One region of the Neobacillus sp. PS2-9 genome, then DNA from elsewhere that is predicted to be linked to it. Evidence: riboswitches for the same ligand, from Rfam matches in the RefSeq annotation. Region 1 holds a riboswitch; the other holds the start of a gene.
What was found. Region 1 has a riboswitch for preQ1 ahead of queF (preQ(1) synthase). Riboswitches for the same ligand answer to the same signal wherever they lie in the genome.
Positions count from the first base shown of each region.

Region 1 (7,923 bases):
ACCTACTTAAATCTTGTAAAAGTTTACTCTGATCAGGATGAGGAGCCCCCCGCTTACCAGCCAATGTGTCGAGGACTAATTGGTTAATTATGCTGTTTTTAGATTCCATATAATGTGCATTCATAACCACATTTTCCATCCCCAGCTCCGGAATCGTCTCTGATGCTTTGACACAAGCACCCTTAAAGGAAATGGCCGATGTATCCACTGTCATATCTTTTACAGTAACGGGACCTTTTGCTTTTAAGGATATCGTAACTGGGCCATTGGAAGATTCTAATTGCTTGGTTAATCTCATTCCATAGATGACTGCAGATTTATAGTGGAATCGCAGCATGGGCTTCTGATCACTTTCAGATGTTTCCCGCTTCACAATGGACGCCGTCATACCTGACCCAACAACACGGTCCGCTTCAATAACAAAGCCTTCATTTGCTGTACTTTCGGCCTTTACAGCAGAGCTGAAAGGGAAGAATGATAAAAACAATAGCTGGATACAAATGTTTATAACGAAGTACTTGCTTTTCCACCACATAGTTCGCTCCCCTTTAGACAGTATGAACCGTCTTATCAACTCTGTTTGGAGGTGCTGCCTTCACTTGAACGGGAGCAAGGCGCCATGCCATTAATAACGCCCCTCCGATAATTCCAAAAAGGGTTCCAAACAGGAAGCCTCCCAATGCCCCAATCACCGAGAGAATGGATAGAAAAATAGTAAAGATTCCTAGTATTTTAGATGCATTCGGAAAAAATAGGGCAACGATACCTAACAAAGTAATGACTCCGCCAAACAATAAACCGATGATGGCTATGGAGCCAGGAAGAAATGTACTGAGGTAAAGGTTTAATGGGACCCACGAGATCATCAGACCACTAAGAATGGTAGTTACTGCTCCCCCTAGCGGCCGTTTTTTTCGCCACTTTTTAAATGCCATCAAAGTCCCTCCTCTTTATTTCTTATTAATCTTCTCAACTGTTAATCTCATCCCGTTCATATTTATCGTCTTTTGAAATAGGTAATGAGTCTTTAATTTTGCGTGCTCTAGGGTAATTTTAGAAGAGGTTTGCTGGAATTGTTTTTGCCAGTCATCGCTATGCTTTTCCTGGAGTACTAAATTCTGAAATTTGGCGTTGGCTTCAATAAGTCCGGCATCATGCTGCAAACCAGTAATCTGTACCGGTTTGGAGGCAGTAATTTTAACCCGGATCCATTCGCCACCAACTTGGAAGTCCTTGTATAGCTGTAGATTGTCGATCGTTAAGGTGTCGATTAAATTAGTCCCTTGTGGTGCTGAATCAGAAGAGCTTGTTTCTCCCATTTTCGGGTAGAAGACATAGCCATTTCCTTCTAATTTATCAAACTCTACATAAAAGTCCCCTACACCGGCAATAGGTACCGCATAGGCTACCCCAGATATTCCAAATGACACTAAAAGTAGGGCTAGAGCTATGATTCCTGTTCCTAACGCTGACCAAAAAACTTTTTTACTTGTGGTACCCTCAACAAGCTGAATCGTGCTTTCCATGAAACCCCTCCTATTTTCCCAATTTTCAATATACAACCTTTCCTTTACAATACAACCTAAGGTATCCTCCTACAATCACGGAAAATATCGTAAAAAAAAGAGACCCCCGACAAATGACGGGTACAGTTTTTTCACTACGGACATATTGGAAATTTTTTCTTCGTATTATTTAGAAAAAGCAGAAGCATTCGTTACGGAGGTGGATGACAATGAAGCATAAAATCGAACAGCTTGTACAAAAAGGGATGACCCTCTTACTTGAACTGAAAGAGCCCTTCTTGATGGAATGGAGGAAACTTCAACCTACATTAAAGATTCAAAATGATCATTTAGTAGATGAAATAGATACGATGATTCAAATAGCATTAAAGAAGGTTTCAGCCGGAAAAGCTACAAATGCAGATACCTTCATCCATTCGATTCTCACAGAATGGCAAAATCGATTTTCGACCGAATACAATGAATCCGATTCCATTTCTCTCGTCTCAACGATTGAAAATATATTTCATAAGCTTCTAGCAGAAAAATCGGAAGCTACTTTTCTTGACCACCAGGCCATACAATCGTTTTTTTCACGAATGATGGATCAGGCATTGTTAACACAAAGCTGGGAAGAACAAAATAAAAAGTGGATTAAAAATATGATCGTCACTGATATCATTCCCATGAAGTGGGCGGCTGTGGTTAAAAAGGAGCTGGAGAATTACCAAATTGAAAGTATTGTCTGTTCAGACGATTATGCTGTAGACACCCATTTAATCGACATGTGCTCCAATTTGAAAGCCAGTCAAATCAGCCATCTTTCATCAGCGATAAATAAACTAATCGGCACAGGCGAGGAGGAATCGGACATTGTTCAGGTACCTTGTCTGAATGATGTGTTACTTGTTTGTGTACGGGATCCTGGAACGACGATTACAGAACATCAATGTGATTTTATTAGAGGTATGTATCTTCGACAGTTAAAGCTCCAACAGCTTGAGAGCAGGATGGAGTGGAAGGATGGGTCTCTCCTCTTCTTACAGCATTTGTTACGTGCACGGAGCGTGGATGATGCCGTAAAGGCGATTACAAAGGGGTTAGTCGACTATATGCCGTTTAGCCGCTGTGGTTTGTTTTTGTATAATCATTACGAAGATAAAGGGATTGGTGTTTCGGGCTATAATGTCAGCATTCCTTCTGTGCAGCAAATCCAAGAAGAAATATTAGGGCTCTCTTTAATAGAAAAATATTTAAGCTCGTTAACCCATTCGCAGCCGCTTTACTTTTCTAATGCCTTAGATGTGTTACCCAAAAAATATGTAAATGAATTTCAACTTCGCTCATTAGTGGTGTTACCCATCTTCGTTCCCACTAAAAGCAAACTGCTTGGGATTGCTCTATTAGATCAAGGCGAAAATTCACATTTTGATATCAGCATGCAAACCCTATCGACGCTCATCAAATTTGGGCATTATGCCGGGGAATTGTTGTATTCTATATGGGATGAAGCCTTACACCAGTTCGGTGGGACGCACTCTGTCTTAACCATGCGTGAAAAAGAGGTATTACAATTGATCGCAGGGGGTGCCTCTATCAATGAAGCAGCTGAAAAACTCCATCTGAGCAGCTATACCGTACGAGATTATATATCCGTTATCATTCAGAAACTAGAAGCTAAAAATCGGACGGATGCCGCTGTAAAGGCCATAAAAATGAAACTCATATCATAAAAAGGAGCAACTGCTAGCAGCTGCTCCTTTTACGCATTAACGCACCGGGGGACTGTCCCCAAATTTAGCGGTTATCGATTTTTTCAGGGTATAAATCATGGTTCATCATACGATGATCAGCCATTTGCTCGTATTTCGTACCTGGTCTGCCGTAGTTGCAGTAAGGGTCAATGGAGATTCCGCCTCTTGGCGTGAATTTGCCCCATACTTCAATATAGCGAGGATCCATTAACTTAATTAAATCATTCATGATTATATTCATGCAGTCTTCATGGAAATCTCCATGATTACGGAAGCTGAAAAGATAAAGCTTAAGCGATTTGCTTTCCACCATCTTTTGATCCGGAATATAGCTGATATAAATTGTAGCAAAGTCAGGCTGTCCTGTTTTTGGACAAAGACTTGTAAACTCAGGAAAATTGAATTTTACGAAGTAATCACGGTTCGGGTGTTTATTATCAAACGCCTCTAGAACCTCTGGCGTGTATTCAAATAAATACTTTGTTCCTTGATTTCCTAATAATGTTACACCTTCTAATTCAGCATCTGTTCTTCCTTCTGCCATTGTTAGTCCTCCTTATATAACCCGGTTATAACTATAAGAAAGAAATAAAAAACCATATCCTAAGGATATGGTTGAATTCTCCATTTCCATAGTTTTTTATAGAGGGTGTCTGCTATGAACCTCTCCCCAGTATTCGGGTATCCATGTAATTAATTTCATAGTAACTATAGTGAATTTTGCGTCCACTGTCAATCAGCATTTTATGGGAAGCCTTGAGAAGGATAGGGTATAAAGGTACAATAATACTAAGTATAAGAAAGGGGGCAGTATGTCATGTGGAACGAATTCAAGAAATTTGCCATGAAGGGCAATGTCATTGATTTAGCAGTTGGGGTTATTATTGGGGGGGCATTTGGAAAAATAGTCTCGTCTCTGGTCTCAGATATCATTATGCCATTAATTGGATTATTGATTGGAAAAACAGACTCGTTTTCTAAACTTGCTTATCATGATTTAAAATACGGACAATTTATTCAAACTGTTGTTGATTTCTTTATCATCGCCTTCTCTATTTTCCTATTTGTAAAATTCATTAATCGCTTTAAAAAGAAAGAGGAACCCGCTGTGGTTGTAGCAAAAATTGACCGCCAAGAAGAACTCTTAGCTGAAATTCGCGACTTATTAAAGGAAGATCGAGATATTTTAAGAAAAAATGAAACATCTTGACCTCTTGTACGTATATTCTAGTAACAAATAAATTTAGAGGTGAAAAACTTGTATACTCAAACATCTACTGAGTTTATGCCATCCGTATTACGGACATTTGCTCTATCACTTGCTATCGCTTTCTTAGGCACAATGGCTGGTGCGTTTATTGTACCGTCTTGGCTTATGATTCCATTGTATATTTTAGAATTTGTCATGCTTATATCTGCGTTCTTTTTAAGACGAAAAAAAGCCATCTCGTACTCATTCCTTTATGTCTTTACCTTTCTTTCTGGTATCACACTATACCCAATTGTCGCTCACTACTTAGCGACATCAGGAGCAAACGTAGTAGTTATGGCCTTTGCAAGTACTACCGTTGTCTTTACAGGTATTTCTATTTATGCGGCAAAATCAAAACGTAATTTCTCGTTTTTAGGTGGATTTTTGCTGGCTGCACTGCTTGCTTTAGTAGCCATCTCCATCTTTAATATTTTCTTCCCGTTAAGCTCAACAGGAATGCTTGCTTACTCCTTTATTGGTGTAGTCGTATTTAGCGGGTATGTACTTTTTGATATCAGCCGAATGAAGCATTACGGTGTAAGAGCAGAAGAAGTTCCATTGATGGCCTTAAACCTATACCTTGATTTTATTAACCTATTCATTAGCATTCTTCGTATCTTGGGGATTCTATCAAGTAAAGATTAATAGTAAAAGGAGCTTGGATCACATTCCAAGCTCCTTTTACTTTATTAGTACCTAGTTTATTAGGTAGACTGGTTTTATGTTACCCGGTTCTCTTTTCTGGATCCATTTCGGGCACGTAGATCGATTCTATGTTACCCAGTTCCCTTTTTCAATCACATCTCGGGCACGTAGACTGCTTCTACGTTACCCAGTTCCCTTTTTCAATCACATCTCGGGCACGTAGACTGCTTCTACGTTACCCAGTTCCCTTTTTCAATCACATCTCGGGCACGTAGACTGCTTCTACGTTACCCAGTTCTCTTTTCCATACCCATTTCGGGCACGTAGACTGCTTCTACGTTACCCAGTTCCTTTTTCAATCACATCTCGGGCACGTAGACCGATTCTATGTTACCCAGTTCCCTTTTCCATACCCAATTCGGGCACGTAGACTGCTTCTACGTTACCCAGTTCTCTTTTCCATACCCATTTCGGGCACGTAGACTGCTTCTACGTTACCCAGTTCCCTTTTTCAATCACATCTCGGGCACGTAGACCGATTCTATGTTACCCAGTTCCCTTTTCCATACCCAATTCGGGCACGTAGACTGCTTCTACGTTACCCAGTTCCCTTTTATCAATCACATCTCGGGCACGTAGACCAACTAATCCCTACAAAAAAACACGATTTTCTTTATTTAAACCATGTTATTTTTCAAAGGAATTAATTAAAGTTAATCCCCGATTAATCATTTGTTTAACTGATGAGTCCCAGTCAGTATTTTGCAGCTTATTCATGATAGCGTTTACATTTTGATGACCATCATCGTGCATTTTATAAAGTTCGAGAATCTCTAAGCGCAGTAACCACTCTTTTGGATACCGGTCATCTAAGATGGCTAAAACTTCTCCTACATGGGCCGCACTTTGTTCATCCCAAACCAAACCTTCACGTATGTGGCGAATCTCTTCATATAAATTTTCCAGCTCATTCCATTCTGGTTTATCAACAACTTCCTCTGTATCTTCTATCTCTGTCCATTCAAAATAAGCATCAGGATCTGCAGCACCAGCAAAGACCGAATCAATGCTTGCACCCACGGCCATATCGAATGTCCCCCATGCTGGTTCAAATAGTACCTGATCCTTATAAGCTACTTGGCAATCTTTAAAGGAGATAATAACAGGTTTGGAGTCTGAAAAAAGAATTCCTTTCACCGTTCCCTCAACCAACACTCCACTCTCAAATTTTAATTGGACCTTATGATCCTGAAAAATACCTAAGTCCTTTAGCTGCGCAACCGTACATTGCTCTAAGACAATATCTCCTTCTAAACGACCAATAGGTGTACCAAAGCCTTTACGATGTGTTTCTTTTCCATGTCCATCCAATTGTTGATTGTTGTAGGCCAATGCTGTTGGACCCTTCGTCTTGAGATAAACGGCTTCCTTTTTTTCATTTATTAAAACATCAGCTAGAGTTCCTGTAACTTGCAGGCCTGAGGAAAAGCAAATCGTTGCCGTGTTTTCTGTCTGCAGTGCTTGAACGAGACTCTCCGTTCCTCCTTTCCGGAAGGCCATTGTCGAAGCAAAGTCATCAATAGCCGCGACTAAGTCCTCAAAGCTTTTACAAACAAATAACTGTGGCTGCGGTTTCGTAACATCATAAGGGGTACTTATGCAGGCTTCAACGGAAAATGGAATTTTACGGATATCATCCTTCAAACAGCTTTGGCTCTCTCCCACCGAAGATAGCAAGCCAGCCCCGTATATGATTGGGTGATCGAGCTCACCAATTAATCCGTATTCCACCGTCCACCAAAACAGTCGTGATACCTTATCAGCTTCTGATAAACCTTTCAACTTGCTGCGCGCTTCAGCAACCTGCATCTCGGCCTCTTTTACTTGCTCTGGAGTCGAATTGGGGTCTTCTGCCACAATCGTTAAATGACGAACAGCCATAAATACCTGTGCTTTTTCTTTACTCGAAAGAGCCTTTGCACCCATTTCCCCGATTTTCCTTACAAATTCGCGGTAGGCTTCATCTAAAAGGATAGGCGCATGCCCTGCCGCTTCATGAAGCATATCCGGTGCCGGCGTATAAGCAATATTTTGTACGTTCCGAATCTCTGTTGCAATCGGTAAGAGGCGGTTAGCTAAAAAGCCATAAAAAGCAGAGCCTGGAATAAGTCCATCGATGGTCACCGCCCCCCAGCCAACCTTCGAAAGACTCGTATTCATATCTTCGACTTTTGGAATGGATTCCGTCTTGATCCCTGAATCTCTTAATCCATTCACATAAGCAGGATGGGCAATTTCCTTTAGGAAATAATGATTTTGCTTCATAACAAAACGCCAAACTGCATGCTCAATTGGCGTATAACGGTGGTAATGTTGCTTTGAAATATATGGCAGTAAATTGGCAGGAATATTTTTTATTCTTTTTCCAGTCATCTTAAACTTCCCCTTTTCAAAGAATAATTACATATGGAGCATTTAGGCTAGTGATAGCATTTTTGGCCGGAGCCGTTCCTTCGCCCTTTTCATTCTTGTTTTAACAGTAGACATCGGAAGATTACTTTTTTTCGCAATTTCTAGTAGAGATAGATCTTGATAGTAATAAAGATAAATAGGATAACGATAAATTTCGGGTAATAGGTTTATCTTTTCCGCCATTTGCTGAGCAGAAAAATTATGTAGGACTTCTTCTTCTGGAATGTAGGGAGATTCGACTGAGACAGAATACGAATACACCTCTTCCTTCCAAAAATGCTTTGATTTATTTTCC
Region 1 covers NZ_CP133269.1:4,325,400-4,333,322, forward strand. The annotation lists gene RCG25_RS21655 (hypothetical protein) at 1-535, opposite strand, end outside; gene RCG25_RS21660 (DUF6114 domain-containing protein) at 549-935, opposite strand; gene RCG25_RS21665 (DUF6230 family protein) at 951-1,526, opposite strand; gene RCG25_RS21670 (LuxR C-terminal-related transcriptional regulator) at 1,736-3,238, shown strand; gene queF (preQ(1) synthase) at 3,303-3,803, opposite strand; PreQ1 riboswitch class I at 3,886-3,932, opposite strand; gene mscL (large-conductance mechanosensitive channel protein MscL) at 4,077-4,469, shown strand; gene RCG25_RS21685 (Bax inhibitor-1/YccA family protein) at 4,518-5,156, shown strand; gene RCG25_RS21690 (aromatic amino acid hydroxylase) at 5,844-7,589, opposite strand; gene RCG25_RS21695 (RNA polymerase sigma factor) at 7,632-7,923, opposite strand, start outside.

Region 2 (7,923 bases), 160 kb from region 1:
AAAGTCGAAGAGCGAGGGTTAACGATAAGTGCCTTTAGCTGTCACGGAAACCCTATCTCTCCTGAGAAAGAATTCGCGAAGCAGTCTCACGAGACACTTTTAAAAACAATTAAACTAGCATCCTTGTTAGGAGTTCCAGTGGTAAACTGTTTCTCTGGTACTGCAGGCGACCATGAAGAAGCCAAGTTTCCTAATTGGCCGGTGACTCCTTGGCCTAACGAATATGGAGACGTGTTAAAGTGGCAATGGGAAGAAAAGTTGATTCCATACTGGAAGGAAGTAGGCCAGTATGCGAAGGAACATCAGGTGAAAATTGGCCTCGAGCTTCATGGCGGCTTTTTAGTTCATACTCCATACACGCTGTTGAAGTTGCGCGAAGAAACCTGTGATGCGATTGGGGCCAACTTGGATCCAAGTCATTTATGGTGGCAGGGAATCGATCCTGTGGCTGCGATTAAAATTTTAGCAAAAGAAAATGCCATCCATCATTTCCATGCGAAAGATACGTATATTGACCAAGAAAATGTAAATATGTATGGTTTAACAGATATGCAGCCATATGGGGAAGTGCGTTCACGTGCATGGAGTTTTCGTTCCGTAGGATGTGGCCATAGTTTGAAGGAATGGTCTGACATGATGAGTGCACTCCGCACCTATGGCTACGATTATGTGGTCAGCATTGAACATGAGGATCCTATCATGTCCATTGAAGAAGGCTTTAAGCGAGCAGTTGTGAATTTAAAATCTGTTCTAATTGAAGAGCCTGTTTCACAAATGTGGTGGGTATAAGTATATGAGTAATAGAAAAAGCAGTCGGGCAATACTCCGACTGCTTATTTCATGTTACCTATTTTTTTGATGTAAGGTATCTCTCGTTAATAATTTTTTTATGATGAATGGCATGACCTGCAATTATGTAGCCGATGGCACGGGTAGTCACTTCCGTATTGTTGGCATTGCCTTTGTTGCCCCAGGCTTCAGCAGGCATGTTTTTAATTAAAGTAATCGTAGCCTTGCGTGTCGCTATAAAATCCTCAAGTATATCTTTGATAGATTGCTTGTTAATTTGAGAGCCTTCTACAAAATCATTTTCATTAAACCCCGCTAAAGCCGTTTGGTCACCGCGGCCAATACGAAGCAGGCGATAACTCATAATTCTTTCGGTATCTGTCATATGGCCGAGAACTTCTTTGATACTCCATTTAGTTGGGGCATAACGAAAATGCCCATCTTCATCCGAAATACCGTCAAAAAGTTCAATCGTACTTTTTAGATCCTCACTTAAAATCGCTAATAGGTCTCCTTCGGGAACCAGATTCACATAGGGTACATAATATTCAGGATACTCACTAGTTAAAGGACGTTGTAACATTTTTATCTCTCCCTCCAAATTGCGATCATCTACTACTACTTTATGCCTTTTTGCAAAGAAATACCAAATAAAAGCAACTCGAATTGGATTATTTTAGAAAATAAACACTTGTGCATAGAACTACTATGTATTATGATTTAAATATACATAGAGTTTCTATGCTTCTGAGGGGGAATAATTGTGAGTAAGAGTATAGTAATAATTATTGTGTTTATCCTTTTTATAAGTTCAATATTTTTATTGTCAAAACCACATTTTCCTCGTTCCTTTCATCATCAGTTTACGGAACATACCGACCTACATAATGAGAATATTAATGGATTCTATCTATTTGATGATATTCATTCAGATCGGTTTATTAGTTTTTATGGAGAACAGAAGCATAAAAGTAGAGACACAGAGACTTTTAGATATTACAAAATTCAGGATGGACTAGAGATTGCTACGAATGAACAGGGCGGTATTTTTCGCTTTATCGTAGAAAGCTCAGGGATACCTACCGCAAAAGGAATTGAAGTTGGGGATTCAATATCAAAAGCGAAAAAGGCTTATGGAGAGAATTTTTATGAACGTACTGAGCAAGGGGCAGATATACTAGGTTACGTAGATCAGAAGAACCATCAATCGATTGAATTTTGGTACGGGCAGAATGGTATTCTTTTTTACAGATTAGATGATAATTCTATGAATTAATTCAAAAAAGAGTCACTGCGTTTGCAGCAACTCTTTTTTTGTTTAGACGATTTTATCAAATCGAACACGCTTATTAATTACATACATCACTGGCATACCCACAGCCATAACCACAAATTCACCAACTGCGGTTGTTAACCAAGTGAACATAAATGGTAGGTCAAATGCTAAATGCAGCTCAAGAGCAATCAAAAACATCGTTAACGTGAAGACAAGTGTATTCACGATCATACGTGTCCATAAGCCTTTGATATATTTTGCAGAGGCAATCGTGATTAACAAGGCAATTACGGATTGACCGACACCGAAAATAAGGTCATAGGCCTTCATCGGTGAAAAGAACAAATTTGTTAAAAACACACCAAGAACAATTCCATAGATATATTTTTTGTTAAAAACAACTAGATGATTGAACATCTCGGAAACACGAAACTGAACTTGGGTAAATCCAAACGGCTGGATTAAAGCAGAGACTGCAATGTACAATGCTGCTACAATACCGTTTACGACAATTGTATTAATTTTCATATATAATTAGCTCCTTAGTTTTTTTGTGTGGGAGGTTCTCGAACCACATAACTTACAGGCAAATTAATATATTAATATAAATTGAATTACTCGTCAATTCCACGTGAAGTCCAAGGCTAATCTGTACATAAATTAAAAGGCCCATTTTTTGTGCCACGCTATTCAAAAATAATTACAGGAAATTTTTACATAAATATTAAAAATCCGTGCATGATAAAAAGAAAAAAAGGAATGGCGTATTATTATGAAACAAAATAAAATGTTTTTACTTGCAATGATGCTAATACCCTGGTTATCACTGCCACTCCTAGGAAAGCGGTCCTTCAAGAGATTTTACCCGGGTGCTTTGTTTATCTTCGTTTGGGTCATTTTTGAGAGTTATTTTTCGAAAAAGCGGCTATGGTGGAGATTTTATGAAAAACTCATTCCAAAAACAATGGGCGAACTTCCCTTTATGATAGGGCCATTTTTTGTGGGATCATTATGGATATTAAAATTCACATTCGGAAACTTTTTCCGATACTTACTATTGAACCTTATTCTTGACACCCTTTTTGCCTTTCCGGGGATGATTGCGTTAAGAAGAATGGGGATTGTTTCACTTGTTAGCATGAAGCACTATCAAATGGGGCTTTTATTTTTCATTAAATCAGTCATCATGTATGGATTCCAAAGTATAATTGAAAAATTGAGAAAGAAACCAAAATCGCTTATTCAGAAAATATTCACTAAATAAGCTGACTATTAAGTCGGCTTTTTCTGTGTTCGCAAATAAACTGGCTTTTTTCGCAAATAAACTGCTACTTTAAGAAAATAAACCATTCGTTATCGCAAATAAACTCATCAAAATCGCAAATAATAAATGATAAAATAATAGAATAAATGTTTTTCTACAGTAAGAGGCCCTAAAATATCAGAAAATAAAGGGGGAAAACATCATTCTGCACCATTTAGAGATCTATGTTTCGAATCTATCAAAAACAACTGAATTTTGGGGATGGTTTTTAACTGAATTAGGATATGAAAAGTATCAGAAATGGGATTCAGGTATTAGTTGGAAATACGGAGATACCTATCTTGTATTTGTGCAAGTGGAAAAGAGATTCATGGATGTCCCTTACCACCGTTCAAGGGTTGGTTTAAATCATCTTGCATTTCATGCAGAATCCAAAGAGCAAGTAGACTGGATGACTGATCAATTGAAGGAAAAAGGTATACCTATTTTGTATCAGGATCGACACCCGTTCGCAGGGGGAGATTCACATTATGCAGTATTCTTTGAAGACCCTGATCGAATAAAAGTGGAATTAGTTGCGCCTAAAGTGGACAAAGACTCTTCTGGAAATTGATGTAATTTTATCTATTCCGTGATGTAAATCACAAAATACCATTCAAGAAAGCTTTATAATTATCTGAAATAGGGGAAAAATAAAGGATGGATGGTGAAGGAATTGGATTATAACTTTAAATCTCTATATAGTGAAATTGGTGGACAAGAGACCATTGACAAACTAGTTAATGCCTTTTATCCACGAGTATATGCAGACCCGGAATTAAGACCTTTATTTGAAGGGGACATGGAAGAAATTAAGCGAAAGCAGAGAATGTTTCTTCCACAATTTTTAGGAGGTCCTGCTTTATACAGCCAGGAATTTGGACCACCTGCCATGAGAGAACGGCATTTACCATTTGAAGTAACCCCAAGAAGAGCAGTCTGTTGGCTACGCTGTATGAGAGAAGCCTTTCAGGAAATTGGACTCGATCAAAACCCAGCAGGACTAGCCTTTTATGATCGTTTAACGCAGGTTGCTGGCATAATGGTAAACAGTCCTGACCGCGACTAATTAATTTGCGAATTAACAAAAATCCTTACCTGTACTTAACCAGGGTGAGGATTTTTTATATTATTGGCTATGTTAAAGAACATTGTTGATTTTTACACCCTGTTGATTGGAGCGGAAGGCACGAAGACTCCTATGGGAGTATGGTTCAGGGGAGACCCCGCAGGCGCTTGCGCCGAAACACCCACGAACCGCTCGTGCCTGGAGCGGAAATTAACAGGCAAGTTCAATGAAGAGTAATAGTAAAAATTAACCCCTTTCATTTTTTATGGTATAGTGTGGTTGTTTATAGTGAGGAGGATTCCAATTGAAAACAAATGACCAATGGTGGAAGAAAAGCGTTGTTTATCAAATATACCCAAGAAGCTTTATGGATTCGAATGGAGATGGAATCGGCGACATCCAAGGGATTATTCAAAAACTGGATTACTTGAAGTTGCTTGGTGTGGATGTCATCTGGTTAAGCCCTGTGTACGATTCACCGAATGATGATAATGGCTATGATATCCGTGATTATCAAAAAATCATGGAAGAGTTCGGCACCATGGCCGATTTTGACCAGATGCTTGAAGAAGTACATAAACGTGACATGAAATTAGTCATGGACCTCGTTGTTAACCACACATCTGATGAGCATGAATGGTTTGTTCAATCGAAACAATCGAAAGACAATCCATACCGCGACTATTATATCTGGCGTGAGGGTAAAGACGGGAAAGAACCGAACAATTGGGGATCATTTTTCAGCGGTCCTGCATGGGATTATGATGAAGCCACCAAGGAATATTACTTGCATTTATTTGCGAAAAAACAACCTGATCTTAACTGGGAACATCCAGCCTTACGTGAGGAAGTTTACCGCATGATGAGATTTTGGCTTGATAAAGGAATCGATGGCTTCCGAATGGACGTAATCAATATGATTTCAAAACAGCCAGGTTTACCTGATGGTGTGCAAGGGGAAGGTCAATTCTATGGTGATGGCAGCCCTTTTTACATGAATGGTCCTAGAATTCATGAATTTCTAAAGGAAATGAATCAGGAAGTTTTAACGCATTATCCGATTATGACGGTGGGGGAAATGCCTGGAACCACACCAGAAGATGCCATTCTTTATACCAATCCTGAACGAAATGAAGTTAATATGATCTTTACGTTCGAGCATATGGATTTAGATAGTGCCCCCGGTGGTAAGTGGAACTTAAAACCGCTCAATCTCGTGGACTTAAAGGAAAACTTAGCAAAGTGGCAAGTAGGACTTCATAACAAAGGTTGGAACAGTTTATATTGGAATAACCATGATCAGCCAAGGATTGTCTCTCGTTTTGGTAATGACCAGGAATACCGCGTGGAGTCAGCAAAAATGTTAGCAGCCTGTCTTCATTTCATGCAAGGGACCCCATATATTTATCAAGGTGAAGAAATCGGTATGACGAATGTGAAGTTTGATTCCTTAGATGATTACCGTGATATTGAGACCCTAAATATGTACAAGGAACGTTCAGCTTTAGGCTATACGCATGATGATATTATGACTTCCATCTACGCGAAAGGAAGAGACAATGCAAGAACACCTGTACAATGGGATGCATCAGAGCACGGAGGGTTTACAACAGGAACGCCATGGATTAAATCCAATCCAAGATACAAAGAAATCAATGTGAAAAGTACGATAGAAGATCCAAAGTCTATCTTCTATTTTTATCAAAAGCTTATTTCCCTTCGTAAGGAAATGGATATTATCGTAGAAGGCGATTTTCAATTGTTACTCAAAGATCACCCATCAATCTTTGCATATGAAAGAAACTTGAATGATGAACGCCTCTTGGTTTTAAGTAATTTTAGTGGGGAAGAGGTAGAGATTAACGAGGAAAAGTTAGTCAATAGCATAACAAATTCCCAAATGATTCTCTCCAACTATGAAGCGGGAACATCAGATACACTTCGTCCATATGAGGTAAGAGTTCTAACAAATTAAAGGGACAGTCCCCCGCTGCTTTAAAGCGGCGGGGGACTGTCCCCATAAAAAAAATTAAAAAATGATTGCGCATACATTTTAAAAGTGCTACTATGAATCTATCGATTAGTGCAAACGTTTTCGCTAACGATATACAAAATGTATAGGGGGTATTAGTAGATATTAACTGTAAAGTAAGTAGAATTTTTATTGAGGAATAACGATTTTTTTACAGTTTTTCTGCTATAATGTGCAAACGTTTTCTTAGATAGCAAAGTTTTACTACATTTCGAATGCTAACTTAGATACTTAAACCAACATACTAAAATAGTTTTTTATTTAAAAGTAAGTGCAAACGATTGCACGCTTAAACTATTACTAGTATGATATCAAATATATTTAAGTCATCTAGAATAGAATGTTCGAAATAGAACAAAATACATGCATCTATGTTTTCTTACTTTGCACAGAAACAACACGCTTTACAAAATTTTTCAGTATGGGGGTAAATCATGAATAAGAAAAAATTATTTTCTGGAATTGGAGCTGGGCTTCTTTCATTAAGTCTCCTTTTAACAGGCTGTGGTAACGCTGATAAAGATGGCGGAGCTAAAGAAGAGTCAAAAGGTGGAAATGTAACACTTGATGTATTCCAATTTAAAGTAGAATTCAAAAAGCAATTTGAAGATGCTGCAAAGAAATATGAAGCAGCACACAAAGGAGTAAATATCAACATCACAACTGTTGGTGGCGGTGAAGATTATGGTGCTGCTTTAAAATCTAAATTTGCTTCAGGTAAAGAGCCGGCAATCTACAACATCGGTGGACCACAAGATGTGGAAGATTGGCAAAAGAAATTAGCTGACCTTTCTGATACAGAAGCTTCTAAAAAGGCATTAAAAGGAACCCTTGATGGGGTAACTAAAGATGGCAAAGTTTTAGGATTACCATACAACCAAGAAGGTTACGGCTTCATCTATAACAAAGCAATATTTGAAAAGGCTGGCATTGATCCAACATCAATCAAGAGCTATGCAGACCTTGAAAAGGCTGTAAAAACTTTAGATTCTAAAAAGGGTGACCTTGGTCTAAAAGCAGTATTTGCCCTTCCTGGTAAAGAAACTTGGGTAACTGGCTTACACTTATCCAATGCATTCTTAGCTCCAGAATTTGATAACAACGTTCTAAATGCATTCAGTGCAAAGAAAGTTGACTTCAAATATGGTGATGCGTTCAAGAAGGTCCTTGATCTTCAAAACAACTACTCTGTTCAACCAACTGTAAGCCTTGACTATGCTCAACAAGTTGAAGAATTATTCTCTCTTCAAAAAGTAGCCATGATTCAACAAGGTAACTGGGCATATGGTTCAATCGCTGGTATCGACAAAGATTTCGCTGATAAGAACATTGGTTTATTACCAATCCCTGTTGAAGGCTACAAAGAAGATGCCATTCCTGTTGGTATCCCAATGTACTGGGGCGTAAACAGCAACAAAGACAAAGCTACACAAGCTGAAGCTAAGAAATTTTTA
Region 2 covers NZ_CP133269.1:4,488,652-4,496,574, reverse strand. The annotation lists gene RCG25_RS22465 (sugar phosphate isomerase/epimerase family protein) at 1-789, shown strand, start outside; gene RCG25_RS22460 (DinB family protein) at 848-1,372, opposite strand; gene RCG25_RS22455 (hypothetical protein) at 1,553-2,065, shown strand; gene RCG25_RS22450 (QueT transporter family protein) at 2,108-2,593, opposite strand; PreQ1 riboswitch class I at 2,602-2,646, opposite strand; gene RCG25_RS22445 (hypothetical protein) at 2,838-3,329, shown strand; gene RCG25_RS22440 (VOC family protein) at 3,532-3,942, shown strand; gene RCG25_RS22435 (globin domain-containing protein) at 4,033-4,437, shown strand; gene RCG25_RS22430 (glycoside hydrolase family 13 protein) at 4,742-6,412, shown strand; gene RCG25_RS22425 (ABC transporter substrate-binding protein) at 6,904-7,923, shown strand, end outside.
Region 2: another riboswitch for preQ1. It lies ahead of RCG25_RS22450 (QueT transporter family protein); the one in region 1 lies ahead of queF (preQ(1) synthase).